DNA from 4 places in the Couchioplanes caeruleus genome. Region 4 is predicted to be linked to each of the others. Evidence: predicted binding sites of a transcription regulator. Region 4 holds the regulator's gene; each other region holds the start of a gene.

Region 1 (4,176 bases), 670 kb from region 4:
CGCACCCAGTGCCGGGCCAGCGCCACCGCGTCCGTCGGTTCGCGGCCGGTCATCCTGTGCTCGGCGACGGATCTACCCACGTACCGGCGGCACCAGGAGGTTTTCCCGGCCGCCGTGGGGCCCTCCACGACGACGATCATCTACGCACCCTTCCCCCGGTGAAGCTTGCATCACACACGAGAAAGGGCGCGCCGCGGAAGCGACGCGCCCTTCACCCGTTGTCGGGCAAAGCCCGTCCGGTCAGAAGCCCGGGCCGTGCTGGTGGCCGTGGCCACCGTGGCTGTGCCCGTGGCCGCCGCCGGCGGCGGCCTCCGGCGCGGCCGGCTTCTCCACCACGAGGCTCTCCGTGGTGAGCAGCAGGCCGGCGATCGACACGGCGTTGGAGACCGCGTTGCGGGTCACCTTGACCGGGTCGATGATGCCGGAGGCGGCCAGGTCGACGTACTCGTCGGTGGCCGCGTTGAGGCCGTGACCCCACTTCAGGTCGGCGACCTTGCCCACCACGACGTAGCCGTCGTGGCCGGCGTTCTGCGCGATCCAGCGCAGCGGCTCGACCAGCGCCTTGCGGACGATCGACACGCCGATCGCCTCCTCGCCGGTGAGGCCGAGGTCGCCGTCGAGCGCGGAGACGACGTGCGCCAGGGCGGCGCCGCCGCCGGGCACGGTGCCCTCCTCGACCGCGGCCTTGGTCGCCGCGATGGCGTCCTCGATGCGGTGCTTGCGCTCCTTCATCTCGACCTCGGTCGCCGCGCCGGCCTGGATCACGGCGATGCCGCCGGAGAGCTTGGCCAGCCGCTCGGAGAGCTTCTCGCGGTCCCAGTCCGAGTCCGACGCCTCGATCTCCTTGCGGATCTGCGCGACGCGGTCCTCGATCTCGGACTTCTTGCCACCGCCGTCGACGATGGTGGTGTTCTCCTTGTCGACCACGACGCGCCGGGCGGTGCCCAGCATGTCGATGGTGACCTGGTCGAGCTTGTAGCCGAGCTCGGGGGCGATGAGCTCGCCGCCGGTCGCGATCGCCATGTCCTGCAGCATCGCCTTGCGGCGGTCCCCGAAGCCGGGCGCCTTCACGGCGGCGACCTTGAAGGTCTTGCGCAGCGCGTTGACCACGAGGGTGGACAGCGCCTGGCCGTCGACGTCCTCGGCGATGATGAGCAGCGGCTTGCCGGCCTGGAGGACCTTCTCCAGCAGCGGCAGCAGCTCCTCGACGCTGGAGATCTTCTGGGTCGTGATGAGGATGTACGCGTCCTCGAGCACGGCCTCCTGCGCCTCGGCGTCGGTCACGAAGTTCGGCGAGATGAAGCCCTTGTCGAACTGCAGGCCCTCGGTGACGACGAGCTCGGTGCTGAGCGCGGAGCCCTCCTCGACGGTGATGACACCGTCGCGGCCGACCCGGTCCATGGCCTCGGCGATCAGCTCGCCGATGGTGGCGTCCTGGGCCGAGATGGTGGCGACGTTGGCGACCGACTTGTGGTCGGCGACCTCGACAGCCTTGGCCAGCAGCGCCTTGGAGACGGCCTCGGCCGCCTGGTCCATGCCGCGCTTGAGGGCGATGGGGTTGGCACCGGCCGTCACGTTGCGCAGGCCCTCGCGGACCAGCGCCTGGGCGAGCACGGTGGCCGTGGTGGTGCCGTCGCCGGCGACGTCGTTGGTCTTGGTCGCCACCTCCTTGACGAGCTGGGCACCGAGGTTCTCGTACGGGTCGGTGAGCTCGATCTCCTTGGCGATGGTGACGCCGTCGTTGGTGATCGTCGGCGCGCCGAACTTCTTGTCGAGGACGACGTTGCGGCCGCGCGGGCCGAGGGTGACCTTGACCGTGTCGGCGAGCGTGTTGACGCCGTGCTCCAGCAGGTGCCGGGCGTCGTCAGAGAAGCTGAGGATCTTCGCCATGTAATGGTCCCTTCACGCACCACCGCCCTGACCCGAGACGCGGGCCAGGGCGGGAAGCACTGTCAGTAGGTCACTTCTCGATGACCGCGAGGACGTCACGGGCGGAGAGCACCAGGTACTCCTCGCCGGCGTACTTGACCTCGGTGCCGCCGTACTTCGAGTAGAGGACGGTCTCGCCGACCTTCACGTCGATCGGGACGCGGTTACCCTTGTCGTCGATCCGGCCGGGGCCGACGGCGAGGACGGTGCCCTCCTGCGGCTTCTCCTTGGCGGTGTCGGGGATCACGAGGCCGGAAGCCGTCGTGGTCTCGGCCTCGTTCGCCTGGACCACGATGCGGTCCTCGAGCGGCTTGATCGCAACCTTGGTCGCGGTAGTCACGGGCATACCCTCCTGGGTACAGGTTTCGCCGGCCAGCGTCGGCCGATCTCATGCCTCATGCCACCGGGCGGGGCCGTCGTCGCGGGTGCCGGTCCGCCTGGCGCAAGCGCACTCCCCCGGTCGGGGCGCGCGCTGGCACCCTCAGGTTGAGAGTGCTAATCGGAGATTATGCCGGAACTAGCACTCCGTCAAGGAGAGTGCCAACACGGCAGAATGACTCCGCGTGGACTTGGAACTGCTCGCCTCCCTGCGTACCCCGGAAGGGTCCGCGGCGCTCGCGGCCGCGGCCGGGGTGACCGGCACCGACCCGCTCGCCGCGGCCTCGGCCCTGCGCGCCCGTGGCATCGCGGCGCCGCTCGCCGCCGCCGCGCTCACCCAGGCCGACCTGCGACGACGCGCCGAGGGCAAGTTCGGCGCGGACGCGGCCGCGATGTTCTTCACCCGGGCCGGCTTCGAGCAGGCGACCCGGGCCGTGGTGGCGGAGCGCCGCGCCGCGCGGCTGCGCGCGGCGGGCGTCGCCACCCTCGCCGACCTGGGCTGCGGGCTGGGCTCCGACGCGCTGGCGGCGGCCCGCCAGGGCATCCGGGTGTACGCGGTCGACGCCGACCCGCTGACCGCCGCCCTCGCCGAGGCGAACGCGGCCGCCGCCGGCCTCGCCGAAATGGTGACCGTGGAGTGCGCCGATGCGACCTCCGTCGAGGTGGAGAGGTTCGACGCGGTCTTCGCCGACCCGGCCCGCCGGCGGGCCGGACGCGGCCGGGTCATGGATCCCCGGGCGTGGTCGCCCCCGTGGGACTTCGTCGCCGCGCTGCCCGGCCGCGTGCCGCGGACGGTGCTGAAGCTGGCGCCCGGCATCGACCACGCCCTGCTGCCCGCGGGGGCCGAGGGCGAGTGGGTCAGCGTCGACGGCGATCTGGTGGAGGCGGCGTTCTGGTGCGGGCCGCTCGCGGAGTTCCCGCGGCGGGCGGTGCTCCTGCCAGGGGGAGGCACGCTGCACGGCTCCGGCGAGCAGGCCGCGCCGGTCGGCACGGTCGGGCGATTCCTGTACGACCCGGACCCGGCCGTGGTCCGCTCGCATCTGGTCGCCGAGTTCGCGGCCGGGATCGGGGGGCGGCTGGCCGACCCGCAGATCGCGTACGTCTACACCGACGAAAGCGTCGACACCGCGTTCGCCCGCCGGCTGGAGGTCACCGACGTGCTGCCGTTCTCGCTCAAGCGGCTGCGCGCGCTGCTGCGGGAGCGCGGCGTGGGCCGGGTCGAGATCCGCAAGCGGGGTTCCGCGCTGGAGCCCGAGCAGTTGCGCCGCGACCTGCGGCTGCGCGGCGACGCATCGGCGTCGGTGGTGCTGACCCGGGTGGCGGGTGCACCGACCGTGGTGCTCTGCCGATAGCCTCGCTGGTCATGGCCAAGAAGGCGGCCGGGACGCCGGCGACCGTACTGCTGTCCGCGGAGAAGGTGCCGCACGAGCTGCACCCGTACGACGTCTCGCCGGAGGCGCCGAACTACGGCGCGCTGGTCGCCGAGGCGCTGGGGGTGCCGCCGGAGTCGCTGTTCAAGACGCTGATCGCCGAGGTCGACGGCGCGCTGACGGTGGCCGTCGTGCCGGTGGCCGGCGAGGTGGATCTCAAGGCCCTGGCCGGTGCGGCCGGCGGGAAGCGGGCGACGCTCGCCGACCGGGCGGCCGCGGAGCGCAGCAGCGGCTATGTGCGCGGCGGCATCAGCCCGCTGGGACAGCGCAGACGTCTACCCACGGTGATCGACGACTCGGCGCTGGAGTTGCCGCGGATGTACGTCTCGGCCGGCCGCCGCGGTCTGCAGGTGTCGCTGGCGCCGGAAGACCTGGTCCGGCTGACCGGCGCCCACACCGCCCGCATCCGGGGCTGAGGGCGGGCGAAACCGGAAAAGTA
Region 2 (4,176 bases), 1.4 Mb from region 4:
GGCCGACGACGTGGTGGGTCCATGATCCCAGGACAGGTCGGCACCGGTGCCGTGGACCGTCACCTTGACCCGCCGGTCGGCCGCGCGCCATGCCGCGGGGCGCGCGGCCGACCGTCCGCTTGCGCCGGAGATCGATCGTCATGTCAGGTCCCGGGCCGGTTCGCTCACTCTGAATTGACCGCGTCGTATTCGGGCGAGGCATCAGATGTCAGGGCCTGGACGTCGATCCCGAGGGTTCGCAGCAGCGAAGCGTTCCGCGCCGTGTCGATGAGCGCGGGTAGCTCCTTCTCGACCCAGTCGGCCCTGCCGGCAAGGTCCCGCGATCGTAGTGTCGCCACCACGATGGTCTTCTTTACGCACGTTGCTGTAGCCATGGCGCCTCCGTTCGCCCTTGCGGGCTGGATTGTGGGTGAGGGAGAGTGCGCTGGCAAAGCACAGCGTTGAACCCAGCGCTGTGTTTCATCGCCGCCGCTCAGGCTCACAGATGGACCGCGATGCGGGCATGGTGTCGGCCGGCCGAGGCCGGACAGTGACGGTTAGAGCTTGTCGGCGACAAGGACTTCGGTGGTGAGGAACAGCGCGGCGATCGAGGCGGCGTTCTGCAGCGCGGAACGGGTTACCTTGGCCGGTTCCACGATGCCTGCCTTGATCATGTCGACGTACTCGCCGGTGATGGCGTTGAGGCCGTGGCCAGCCGGAAGTGCGTTGACCTTCTCGACGGCGACGCCGCCTTCGAGGCCTGCGTTGACGGCGATCTGTCTGAGCGGTGCGGTGAGCGCGACCCGAACGATGTTTGCCCCGGTGGCTTCGTCACCGGTCAGGTCGAGCTTGTCGAAGCCGGTGTGAGCGGCGTTGGCCAGAGCCACCCCGCCGCCCGCTAGTAGCCCTTCCTCGACGGCGGCCTTGGCGTTGCGGACGGCGTCCTCGATGCGGTGTTTGCGTTCCTTGAGCTCGACTTCCGTGGCCGCGCCGACTTTGATCACCGCGACGCCGCCGGCCAGTTTGGCCAGGCGCTCCTGCAGCTTCTCGCGGTCGTAGTCGGAGTCGCTGTTGTCGATCTCGGTGCGGAGTCGGCTGACCCGGCCGGCGATCTGTGCGGCGTCTCCGGCGCCGTCCACGATGGTGGTCTCGTCCCTGGTGACGACGACCCTGCGCGCCCGTCCGAGCATGTCCAGCGTCGCGTTGTCCAGAGTGAGGCCCACCGTGTGGCTGATGACCTGGGCGCCGGTGAGTATGGCGAGGTCGCCGAGCATGGCCGTGCGGCGCTCGCCGAAGCCGGGCGCCTTGACGGCGACCGATGTGAAGGTGCCACGGATGTTGTTGACGACCAGGGTGGCGAGGGCCTCGCCCTCGAGGTCCTCAGCGATGATCGCCAGCGGCTTTCCGGACTGCATGACCTTCTCCAGGATCGGGAGCAGGTCGTGGAGGTTCGAGATCTTGTGCTCGACGACGAGCAGGTACGGGTCGTCGAGGACGGTTTCCATTCGTCCGGTGTCGGTGGCGAAGTATGGCGAGATGTAGCCCTTGTCGAAGCGCATGCCCTCGGTGAGTTCAAGCTCCAGGCCGAAGGTGTTGCTTTCCTCGACGGTGATGACGCCTTCCTTACCGACCTTGTCCAACGCTTCGGCGATGATTTCGCCGACGGTGGTGTCACCCGCGGAGATCGACGCCGTAGCGGCGATCTGCTCTCTGGTCTGCACGTCCTGGGCCTGATTGGACAGCACCTCGGTCACCGCGGCGACGGCCTGCTCGATGCCGCGCTTGAGCGCGATCGGGTTCGCGCCGGCTGCGACGTTGCGCAGCCCTTCGCGAACCAGCGCCTGGGCCAGAACGGTCGCCGTCGTGGTGCCGTCCCCGGCCACGTCGTCGGTCTTCTTGGCGACCTCCTTGACCAGTTGCGCGCCGAGCTTCTCGTACGGGTCGTCGAGCTCGATCTCCTTGGCGATGCTCACCCCGTCGTTGGTGATCGTGGGCACGCCCCACTTCGCGTCCAGCACCACGTTGCGGCCCTTCGGACCCAATGTCACCTTCACCGTGTCGGCGAGGACGTTCATGCCCCGTTCCAGGCCGCGACGGGCCTCTTCACCGAAAAGGATCAACTTGGCCATGCGGATCATCCTCACCATTGTCGTGCCCACGTGCAGCACCTGCTCGGGCCGACCTGCGATGACCGCTGCTGCGGTCCCCCTGCCGGGGGTCCATCCCATTCGGTTGGCACTCACACAGCGCGAGTGCTAGTCCCAGTGCAACACCTGTTCCCGCGAAGCGCAAGACGAGGGCCGGTGCGCTCAGCCTCGGCGCCACCGTCAGCGCTACGCCTCCTCCCGCATCAGGAAGGTTCGTCGGCGTTGCGCCGGCGCAGATGGGCCTGCGTCGCTCGGGTCATGACGGATGATCGGCATGGTTCGACGCGACCACGAACGTCGGCAACGGCGCGACGTGTGCCTCGGTCGGGTTGCCCACAACGAGTAGGTCGGTAGGAGCCAACTCGGTCCGGATGTGTGTGATACCTGCATCAGGTGGGCGCATCGGCTACGCCGAACAGATGGCACGCGGGGCGCGCGGGCCCTTCGGGGAGCTGGGCTCGCCGGCTGGGTCGAGACTGTCAAGCGCGCCGAGCCGTGCAGATCGCCCGCAGAACCTTCGGTACCGCGCGTATCGCCCAACTGCGACGGCTTTCACGCCGCCACTGAGCTGCGACGTAGCCGAACCGCAAACCTCCTCACGCCCCGAGCCGTCGACCAGATTTCGTAGCTGATGATTGAGGGGCTGCGGCCCGGCTCAGCCGCGATACCGCTATGAACCCCCAACCGAAGCCATTCACGGAACGTGAGTGACTCGGTTGGGGGCCGATGTGGTCAGGAGCCCATTGCGGCGAATGCGGCGGTGAAGGCCCGGGGGTCGCGGTTCCACAGTTCAGCCATCTGGGCAGATCGAGGGTCGGGATAGATGTCTTGCTGACCGGCGACGAGTCCGTCGAGGATGGCGTCGGCAACGGCGCGCGGGTCGGCCTTGTCCTCGTCGAGGCCGGCGAGCATGTCGGTGTCGATGCCGGCGGGGTAGACGCCGTGCACGCGGACGCCGGCGCGGGTCAGGGCCGGGCGCAGCGCGAGGGTGAGGGAATGGGCCGCGGCCTTGGAGGCCGAGTAGCCCGCCATCGGCGGCGCGGGCGCGTAGGACAGCAGGCTCAGCACGTTCACCAGAGCGCCTCGGCGGGCGGTCAGAGTGGGACTGAACGCGCGGATCATCTGGTACAGGCCGGTGAAGTTCACCGCGAATTCTCGGGCGACCGCGTCGATGTCGGCGTCGAGGGCGGGTGCGAACGCGGCCGCACCAGCGTTGTTGATCAACAGGTCGACGTCGGTCGCGGCGGCGGCGAGCTTGTCGATGGATTCGGCGTCGGTCAGGTCGACAGCGACCGCGACGATCCGGTCGTCGACGCGGACGCTGCGAGGGTCGCGCGCGGCCGCGTACACGCGGGCGGCGCCGTGGTCGAGGAGGGCGTCCACGAGTGCGCGGCCCAGACCGCGGTTGGCGCCGGTGACGAGGGCAGTGGTGGAGGTGATTTCCATGACCACCACCCTGGGGCTCAACACCTGCAACGAACAATGCTCGATACACCCGCGTTCTTATCCCGCCGTCTCACCAAGCTCGCAGAGCGATCTGCGTGCCGCGTACTGTCGACGCATGGACGTGCTGGGTGACGTGCTTGCGGTGGCCCGTGTCGATGCCGCCCTGATGGCGACCTTTGATGCTGGTGCGCCGTGGGGCATCGAGCTGCCCGCGCGCCAGGGTGCCTCGTTCCACGCCGTCGTCGCCGGCACCTGCTGGTTCACCACCGACGGTGCGGCACCCCGCCAGCTCACCCCCGGCGACCTCGTCCTGCTGCCCGCCGGAGTACGTCACGAGCTCGCCACCGAACCGGGCATACCGTTGCGCTTGTTCGACGAGGACCTCAAGCGCAGCCTCATCCAGCCGGACGGGACACTGGGCCTCGACGGGCCAGGCGCCCGTACCCGCATCCTCTGCGCCGGCTACAGCCACGACGCCGACGTCGCCCACCCCGTCCTGAGCCTGCTCCCGCCCGTGCTCCACGTGGCGACCGCACAGCCGGACACCGGTCCATGGCTGCGCGCCCTGCTCGACCTGCTCGCCCACGAAACCCGCGCAAACACC
Region 3 (4,176 bases), 2.4 Mb from region 4:
CTTGCGCGCGCCGCTGTGGGTCAAGGACGACTCGGCCAATCCGACCCACTCGTTCAAGGACCGGGTCGTCTCCGTCGCCCTCACCGCCGCCCGGGAGCTCGGCTTCACCCGCTTCGCCTGCGCCTCCACGGGCAACCTGGCCAACTCCGTGGCCGCGCACGCCGCCCGCGCCGGAGTGCCGAGCATCGTCTTCATCCCGAGCGACCTCGAGCCCGGCAAGGTCATCACCTCGGCGGTGTACGGCGGCGACCTGGTGGCGATCGAGGGCTCGTACGACGACGTCAACCGGCTCTGCAGCGAGCTCGTGGACACCGACGAGTTCGAGGACACCGCGTTCGTCAACGTCAACGTGCGCCCGTTCTACGCCGAGGGCTCCAAGACCCTCGGCTACGAGGTGGCCGAGCAGCTCGGCTGGCGCATCCCCGCCCAGGTGGTCATCCCGATGGCGTCGGGGGAGCTGCTCACCAAGGTGGACAAGGCCTTCAGTGAGCTGGTCGAGATCGGCCTGGTCGAGGCGCCCGAGGGAGGCTGGACGGTCTTCGGCGCCCAGTCGGCCGGCTGCAACCCCATCGCCGTCGCCCTGCACGGCGGCACCGACCAGATCGTTCCGGTCAAGCCGACCGGCATCGCGAAGTCTCTGAACATCGGGGACCCGGCGGCGGGCGCGTACGCGATCGAGGCGGTCCGGCGGACCGGCGGCTGGATGGACTACGCCGACGACGACGAGATCCGCGAAGGCATCCGCCTGCTCGCCCGGACCACCGGCATCTTCGCGGAGACGGCCGGCGGCACGACCGTGGCGGTGCTGAAGAAGCTCGTGGAGAGCGGCAAGCTCGACCCCGAGAAGGAGACGGTCGTCTACAACACCGGCGAGGGCCTCAAGACCATCGACGCGGTCTCCGAGCTGGTCGGCCCGACCCACCGGATCAAGCCCTCGCTGCGCGGCGCGCGCGATGCCGGGCTGCTTGGATAACAGTGTGTAGCTAGCTATCTGCCGTACGTCAGGAATTCCTTCCCGCGAGGGCTTGCGCGAGGATCTCGAGGTCGGCAGGATGCTCTACGCGGGAGGACGCGACGCCGTACGTGGCCCCACCTTCGAGCTTGGCGACAATCTCTCGGGGCCCAACGACCCAGTGCCGGAGGCGCTGTGCGCGCGTCCTCCCGACCAAATTCTCAGCGTTTCCGCAGCAGTTTGCTGATCCAGGGACGCAGTGCCGCCTCCGCGTAACCGCCCTTGTCGAGGCCGGCGTGCCGCTCGAAGACGTTGCGGCTGCCGTAACTGCCCGTCGCCATCCACGAATAGCCGCACGCCGCCCAGTAGGCGGGCCAGAACAGCGGGCCGAGGACGGCGTACTGACCCGCATGCCGGCTCTCGTGGGCCAGCAGGTCGGCGCGGTCCTCGTGCAGCAGCCACTCCGCGGTCCTGCGGGTGATGATCACCGAACCGACGGTGAAGCAGGTCGCGGGCGGCAGCCTGCGCCGGTATCCCTCGGCGACCAGGATGCCGTCGCGCCCGCGGCGGATCCTCGCACCGGTGAGGACGGCGACGGCCAGGCCGGCCACTGTGGTGCCGTTGACCGCCGTGAGCAGGGACCGCGCCAGCGGCCACCGGCGGGACGGCCCGGTGGTCATGCCCGGCGGCGCATCTGGAGCTCCCGCAGCCCGGGGACGACCGGGTGCGGCACCCGCACCCCGGTGTCCTCGAAGCCCAGTCGCTCGTAGGCCCGGACCGCCCGGTCGTTGCCGATCACGACCTCCAGCATGAGCTCCCGCCGACCCGCCGAGAGTGACCACTCGGCCACCGCCTCCACGAGGGAGGCGAGCACTCCCCGGCCGCGGTGCGTCGGTGTGACGTAGACCGCGAAGACCACCGTCGCGGCCGGATCCTCGGGCAGCACCGTGCCGCCGGCGTGTCCGATCAGCCGGTCGCCCGGCCTCGTGCTCCCGCCGCGTCGAGGCGCCGGGTCGGCGACGAACTGGGCGAGCTGCACCCCCGACGACGCCTGCACGATCCGGCGTCGGTAGTCGGCGTGCGGCCGGGCCGCCGCCTGTGCCAGCGTCTCGAGGAATGCGAGCGGGCTGTCGGCAAGCATCTCCAGCCGCAGCGCGCGCATCCGGGCCGCGTCGCCGGGTGTCACCCGGTGCACGGTCAGTGCCGGCGCCAGCGTGCTGGTCATGCTGCCTGCCTACCCGGTGACGCCGGACCAGGCAAGCGGGACGCGGAATCCCGGCGGGTCCGCCCGACCCCTCCGGGGGCCCCCGCGGGTGGTCGTTGTCCTTGCACTCGACCCACGAGAGTGCTAAACAAGTCCTTGGCACTCGCGACATGTGAGTGCCAGCAGGTCGGGACGGTGGGGTCGCGGCCACGGCGCCGCCATCGGTGCCGGGGCACGGGACCGGTCGTCGCGGGCTATCCGGCTCGACCTGAGGACGTCGCATCGCCAGGTGGTGACGTCCGCAGCGTTTCCTCACCGTGCGGAGGGCGGGGCCGAGCAGGCCCGGCACCGCGAACGTCCAGGAGGACACAGCCGTATGGCCAAGATCATCGCATTCGACGAGGAAGCTCGTCGCGGCCTCGAGCGGGGCATGAACCAGCTCGCCGACGCCGTCAAGGTGACGCTCGGCCCCAAGGGCCGCAACGTCGTGCTCGAGAAGAAGTGGGGCGCGCCCACCATCACCAACGATGGTGTGTCGATCGCCAAGGAGATCGAGCTCGAGGACTCCTACGAGAAGATCGGCGCCGAGCTGGTCAAGGAGGTCGCGAAGAAGACCGACGACGTTGCCGGTGACGGCACGACGACGGCGACCGTCCTCGCCCAGGCGCTGGTCCGTGAGGGTCTGCGCAACGTCGCGGCCGGCGCGAACCCGATGGCCCTGAAGCGGGGCATCGAGGCCGCCGTGGCCAGCGTCTCCGAGGGTCTCTCGCAGCTCGCCAAGGACGTGGAGACCAAGGAGCAGATCGCCTCCACCGCCTCCATCTCCGCCGGTGACTCCACGGTCGGCGAGATCATCGCCGAGGCCATGGACAAGGTCGGCAAGGAAGGCGTCATCACCGTCGAGGAGAGCAACACCTTCGGGCTCGAGCTCGAGCTCACCGAGGGTATGCGCTTCGACAAGGGCTACATCTCGGCGTACTTCATGACCGACGCCGAGCGGATGGAGGCCGTCTTCGACGACCCGTACATCCTCATCGCGAACAGCAAGATCTCCGCGGTCAAGGACCTGCTGCCCGTCCTCGAGAAGGTCATGCAGGGCGGCAAGCCGCTGATCATCATCGCCGAGGACGTCGAGGGCGAGGCCCTGGCGACCCTGGTCGTCAACAAGGTCCGTGGCACCTTCAAGTCCGTCGCCGTCAAGGCCCCGGGCTTCGGTGACCGCCGCAAGGCCATGCTGGACGACATCGCCATCCTCACCGGCGGCACGGTCATCAGCGAGGAGGTCGGCCTCAAGCTCGACGCCGCCGACCTGAGCCTGCTGGGCCAGGCCCGCAAGGTCGTCATCACCAAGGACGAGACGACGATCGTCGACGGTGCCGGCAACGCCGAGCAGATCCAGGGCCGGGTCAACCAGATCCGCGCCGAGATCGAGAAGTCGGACTCCGACTACGACCGCGAGAAGCTGCAGGAGCGCCTGGCCAAGCTGGCCGGCGGCGTGGCGGTCATCAAGGTCGGCGCGGCCACCGAGGTCGAGCTCAAGGAGCGCAAGCACCGCATCGAGGACGCCGTGCGCAACGCGAAGGCGGCCGTCGAGGAGGGCATCGTGCCCGGCGGTGGCGTGGCGCTGGTGCAGGCCGGCAAGACCGCGTTCGACAAGCTGGACCTGTCCGGCGACGAGGCCACCGGTGCCAACATCGTCAAGGTCGCGCTCGACGCCCCGCTGCGTCAGATCGCCGTGAACGCCGGCCTCGAGGGCGGCGTCGTGGTGGAGAAGGTCCGCAACCTCGAGTCCGGTTGGGGCCTCAACGCCGCCAACGGCGAGTACGTGGACCTGCTGGCCGCGGGCATCATCGACCCGGCCAAGGTCACCCGCTCGGCGCTGCAGAACGCCGCGTCGATCGCCGCCCTGTTCCTCACGACCGAGGCGGTCGTGGCGGACAAGCCCGAGAAGGCGGCCGCCCCGGCCGGCGCTCCGGGCGGCGGAGACATGGACTTCTGAGTCCACCAGCTACACCTCAAA
Region 4 (4,176 bases):
AGAGGCTGGCCGACGGGGTCTCGCCCGGGCTCGGCCGGGAGGTGCTGACCGGCGAGGACCGCAGGATCGAGGAGGTCATGCTGCGGCTGCGGCTCGCCGAGGGGCTGCCGCTCGGCCTGGCCCGGGAGGACGGGGCGCGGCGGGCCTTGGCGGACGGGCTTCTGGAGCCGATCCCGTACGGGCGGGGCCGGGCCGTTCTCACCCTGCGGGGCCGCCTCCTGGCGGATGCCGTGATCCGCGACCTCGTCTGACTCGTCTGGCGGGGCGGCACCGCCGAGAGCCGGCGCCGCCCATCGCACTACTTGATCATCGAGACCGACATCGGATAGTTGTACGGCTCGTTGTTGCTCGCCTTCACGCCGGCGATGACGCCCAGGATCGTGGCGACCAGCCAGGCCCCGATGGCGACGAAGATGCCGATGCCGATGCAGATCGTGGCGTAGCCGATGACCGCGATGATCGTCCAGAGGAGCTGGAAGTTCAGCGCCTTGACCGCCTCGGCCCGTACGTACGGCGACTGATTGCCCTTGGCGAGCATGGCGACCAGTGGGGCGATCCAGCCGGAGCAGCCGCCGCCGAGGAAGGCACCCGCCGCACCACCGAAGTGCGCGACCAGGATCCAGGTCTTCTCGTCGCCGCCGCCCGGGCCGTAGCCGTGCGGCGGGTAGCCGGGCTGCTGGCCGTAGGCGCCGGGAGCGCCGTAGGGCTGTCCGGGCGGCGGGCCGCCGTACGGGGCGCCGGAACCGGGCGGGGGACCGTATCCGCCCGCGCCGGAGGTGGGCGGCGGGGGAGTCGTGCCGTAGGGCGGGGGCTGAGGGGCTCCGTAGGTGGGGGGCGGCGGCGGGGCGGCCCCGGTGGGGTCGCTGCCCGGATATGGGTTGAGCGGCGCGGTGGGGTCCGAGGGATTTCCCTCACCGGGCGGGCGCGGCGGTTCAGTCATGGCGAACACGGTATGACCGCAGGTCGGTCGTGGCGAGGGCAACACCCGAGGTAGCCCGAAGAATAGACACTCGGCTAAGTAGCTCCCACATCATCGGTCGATCATCGCGCGCGGGCCAGGTGCGTCGTAGACTGGCACTCGACTCGACGGAGTGCCAGGGACAAGAGGGAGGGGTCATGAGTCTCGATGACCGCAAGCTCGAGGTGCTCCGTGCCATCGTCGAGGACTACGTTGCCACCCAGGAGCCGGTCGGCAGCAAGGCCCTGGTCGAGCGCCGCCAGCTCGGCGTCTCCCCGGCCACCGTCCGCAACGACATGGCCGTGCTGGAGGAGGAGGGCTACATCCGCCAGCCGCACACCAGCGCGGGCCGGGTGCCCACCGACGCCGGCTACCGACTCTTCGTGGACCGGTTGTCGCGGGTCAAGGCGCTGAGTCCGGCCGAGCGCAGGGCCATCGAGCGGTTCCTCGCCGGCGCGGTCGACCTGGACGACGTGGTGCACCGCACGGTGCGCCTGCTCGCCCAGCTCACCCGCCAGGTCGCCGTCGTGCAGTATCCGAGCCTCTCGCGCTCCGCCGTGCGCCACCTCGAGCTGGTGCCGATCTCCAGCACCCGGCTCATGCTCGTGATGATCGCCGACACCGGCCGGGTCGAGCAGCGGCTCCTCGAGCTGCCCCAGCCGACCCACCCCGACGACGTGCTGGACATGCGGCGCAAGGTCAACGCCAAGCTGACCGGGGTGAAGCTCGCCGACACGCCGCCGCTGGTGCAGGCCCTGGTCGACGAGTCCGCCCCGGAGAAGCGCAGCACGATGGCGTGCGTGGCCTCCGTGCTCATGGAGACCCTGGTCGAGCGCAGTGACGAACGTCTCGCCCTGGCCGGCACGGCCAACCTGACCCGCGGCGGCGTCCTGGACTTCCAGGGCTCGCTGCGCCCGGTGCTGGAAGCCCTGGAGGAGGAGGTCATCCTGCTCAAGCTCATCGGCGAGGTGGAGCCGAGCACGACTCGGGTCCGCATCGGCGACGAGAACGAGATCGACAATCTGCGGGCGGCGTCGGTGGTGAGCACCGGTTACGGACCGGGTACGACAATCGTTGGTGGCCTCGGCGTGCTGGGGCCGACCCGGATGGACTACCCCGGCACCATCGCCACCGTGCGCGCCGTGGCACGCTACGTTGGCGATCTGCTGGCCCAGAACTGAAACAGGCAGCACGGCACTGACGCACAAGCGACGACGGTCTCCGGCGCTTTACCGCGCGGGGCAGACATGAGGACTCGAAACCCTGTGGCCAAGGACTACTACGGAATTCTCGGCATCAGCCGCGAAGCCACCGACGACGAGATCAAGCGTGCCTACCGCAAGCTGGCCCGTCAGTACCACCCGGACGTCAATCCGGACCCTGAGGCGCACGAGAAGTTCAAGGACATCAACGCCGCCTACGAGGTCCTCTCCGACGACCAGAAGCGGCAGATCGTCGACCTGGGCGGCGACCCCCTCGCCCCCGGCGGCGGCGCGGGCGCGGGCCCGGGCGGTCCCGGCGGCGCCGGCCCGTTCGTCGGCTTCCAGGACATCATGGACGCGTTCTTCGGCACGGCCGCGGGAGGCGGCGGTGCCCGGGGTCCGCGGCCGCGCACGCGGCCCGGTGCCGACGCCATCCTGCGCCTGGAACTCGACCTGGTCGAGACCGCGTTCGGGGTCGAGGCGCCGATCACGGTCGACACCGCGGTGCTCTGCACCCAGTGCTCCGGCGCCGGCACCGCGCCCGGCACCCACCTGGCCACCTGCGAGACCTGTGGCGGCCGGGGCGAGGTCCAGTCGGTGCAGCGCACCTTCCTGGGCCAGGTCGTCTCGTCGCGCCCCTGTCAGAACTGCCAGGGCCACGGCACGGTCATCCCGCAGCCCTGCCCGACCTGCGCCGGCGACGGCCGGATCCGGACCCGGCGCTCGCTGACCGTCAAGATCCCGGCCGGCGTCGAGGACGGCATGCGGATCCGCCTGGCCCAGCAGGGCGAGGTGGGCCCCGGCGGCGGCACGGCCGGCGACCTCTACGTGGAGATCCACGAGCGTCCGCACGACGTCTACTCCCGCAAGGGCGACGACCTGCACTGCCGGGTCACGCTGCCGATGACGGCCGCGGCCCTGGGCACCCGACTGACCATCAAGACCCTCGACTCGGAGGAGAACATCGAGGTCAAGCCCGGCACCCAGCCGGCATCGACCCTGCGGGTACGCGGCAAGGGCGTGCCGCATCTGCGCGGGCAGGGCCGCGGCGACCTCTTCGTGCACCTGGACGTGAAGACCCCGACCAAGCTCACCGCCGACCAGGAGCGGATGCTGCGCGACTTCGCCAAGACGCGCGGCGAGGACGTGGCCGAGCTGAGCAAGCAGGGCGGGTTCTTCTCGCGCATGCGGGACGCCTTCAACGGCCACTGACCGTGTCCGCACCCCTGTTCCTCGTCGAGGACCTGCCTACCTCCCGGCGCTTCACGCTGTCGGGCCGGGAAGGTCATCACGCTGCCGACGTGCAGCGACTCCGGACCGGTGAGGCGCTCATCCTCGCCGACGGGCGGGGTGGCTCGGTGCGCGCCGAGGTCACCGGGGTCGGCCGGGGCAGCGTCGACGTCGAGGTCGGGGAGCGGACCTTCGCCCCGGCGCCGGATCCTCGGCTGGTCGTCGTGCAGGGGATCGCGAAGGGAGACCGTGGCGAGCTCGCCGTGCAGGCGATGACGGAGATCGGGGTCGACGAGATCGTGCCCTGGGCCGCGTCGCGGTCGGTGGCGCAGTGGCGCGGCGACCGGGGCGTACGCGCCCGGGAGAAGTGGGTCTCCACCGCGCGCGAGGCGGCCAAGCAGGCGCGCCGGCCCTGGCTGCCGGTGGTCTCCGGCGACCCCGACGTGCCGACCAAGCAGGCCGCCGCGCGGCTGTCGGCCGCCACTGCCGCCTTCGTGCTGCACGAGGAGGCGACCGACCGGCTGACCGCGGCGAAGCTGCCGGCCGCGGGGGAGATCGTGCTGGTCGTCGGCCCGGAGGGCGGGATCAGCGACCAGGAGGTGGGCGCGTTCGTCGCCGCCGGCGCGCAGCCGGTGCGGCTCGGCGACGCGGTGCTGCGGACCTCCACCGCCGGAGTGGCCGCGCTCGCCGTCCTGTCGGCGCTGCTCGACCGCTGGTGAGAGCCTGCTCACGGTTCGCCGCCCCGGCTTAGGCTAGCCTCCCCTGCGCGGACGGCCCCGTCGAGGA

The links. Region 4 encodes HrcA, which represses chaperone genes, less so after heat shock. Its sites were predicted from a motif close to GGTTNGCACNCTCNNNNNGAGNGTGCNAACC; they were not measured.
Region 1: the regulator HrcA is predicted to act here: its motif matches at 2,400-2,430, upstream of groES (co-chaperone GroES).
Region 2: the regulator HrcA is predicted to act here: its motif matches at 2,210-2,240, upstream of groL (chaperonin GroEL).
Region 3: the regulator HrcA is predicted to act here: its motif matches at 2,311-2,341, upstream of groL (chaperonin GroEL).

Annotation. Positions count from the first base shown of each region.
Region 1 is NZ_RJKL01000001.1:3,343,288-3,347,463, forward strand. It holds gene EDD30_RS14760 (hypothetical protein) at 1-140, opposite strand, end outside; gene groL (chaperonin GroEL) at 241-1,890, opposite strand; gene groES (co-chaperone GroES) at 1,961-2,275, opposite strand; gene EDD30_RS14775 (class I SAM-dependent methyltransferase) at 2,493-3,659, shown strand; gene ybaK (Cys-tRNA(Pro) deacylase) at 3,671-4,153, shown strand.
Region 2 is NZ_RJKL01000001.1:1,288,607-1,292,782, reverse strand. It holds gene EDD30_RS05645 (hypothetical protein) at 165-374, opposite strand; gene groL (chaperonin GroEL) at 537-2,108, opposite strand; gene EDD30_RS05635 (SDR family NAD(P)-dependent oxidoreductase) at 2,859-3,572, opposite strand; gene EDD30_RS05630 (AraC family transcriptional regulator) at 3,688-4,176, shown strand, end outside.
Region 3 is NZ_RJKL01000001.1:5,044,357-5,048,532, forward strand. It holds gene thrC (threonine synthase) at 1-973, shown strand, start outside; gene EDD30_RS22410 (hypothetical protein) at 1,174-1,632, opposite strand; gene EDD30_RS22415 (GNAT family N-acetyltransferase) at 1,629-2,177, opposite strand; gene groL (chaperonin GroEL) at 2,533-4,155, shown strand.
Region 4 is NZ_RJKL01000001.1:2,670,063-2,674,238, reverse strand. It holds gene hemW (radical SAM family heme chaperone HemW) at 1-251, shown strand, start outside; gene EDD30_RS11735 (DUF4870 domain-containing protein) at 299-940, opposite strand; gene hrcA (heat-inducible transcriptional repressor HrcA) at 1,117-2,139, shown strand; gene dnaJ (molecular chaperone DnaJ) at 2,224-3,372, shown strand; gene EDD30_RS11720 (16S rRNA (uracil(1498)-N(3))-methyltransferase) at 3,375-4,109, shown strand.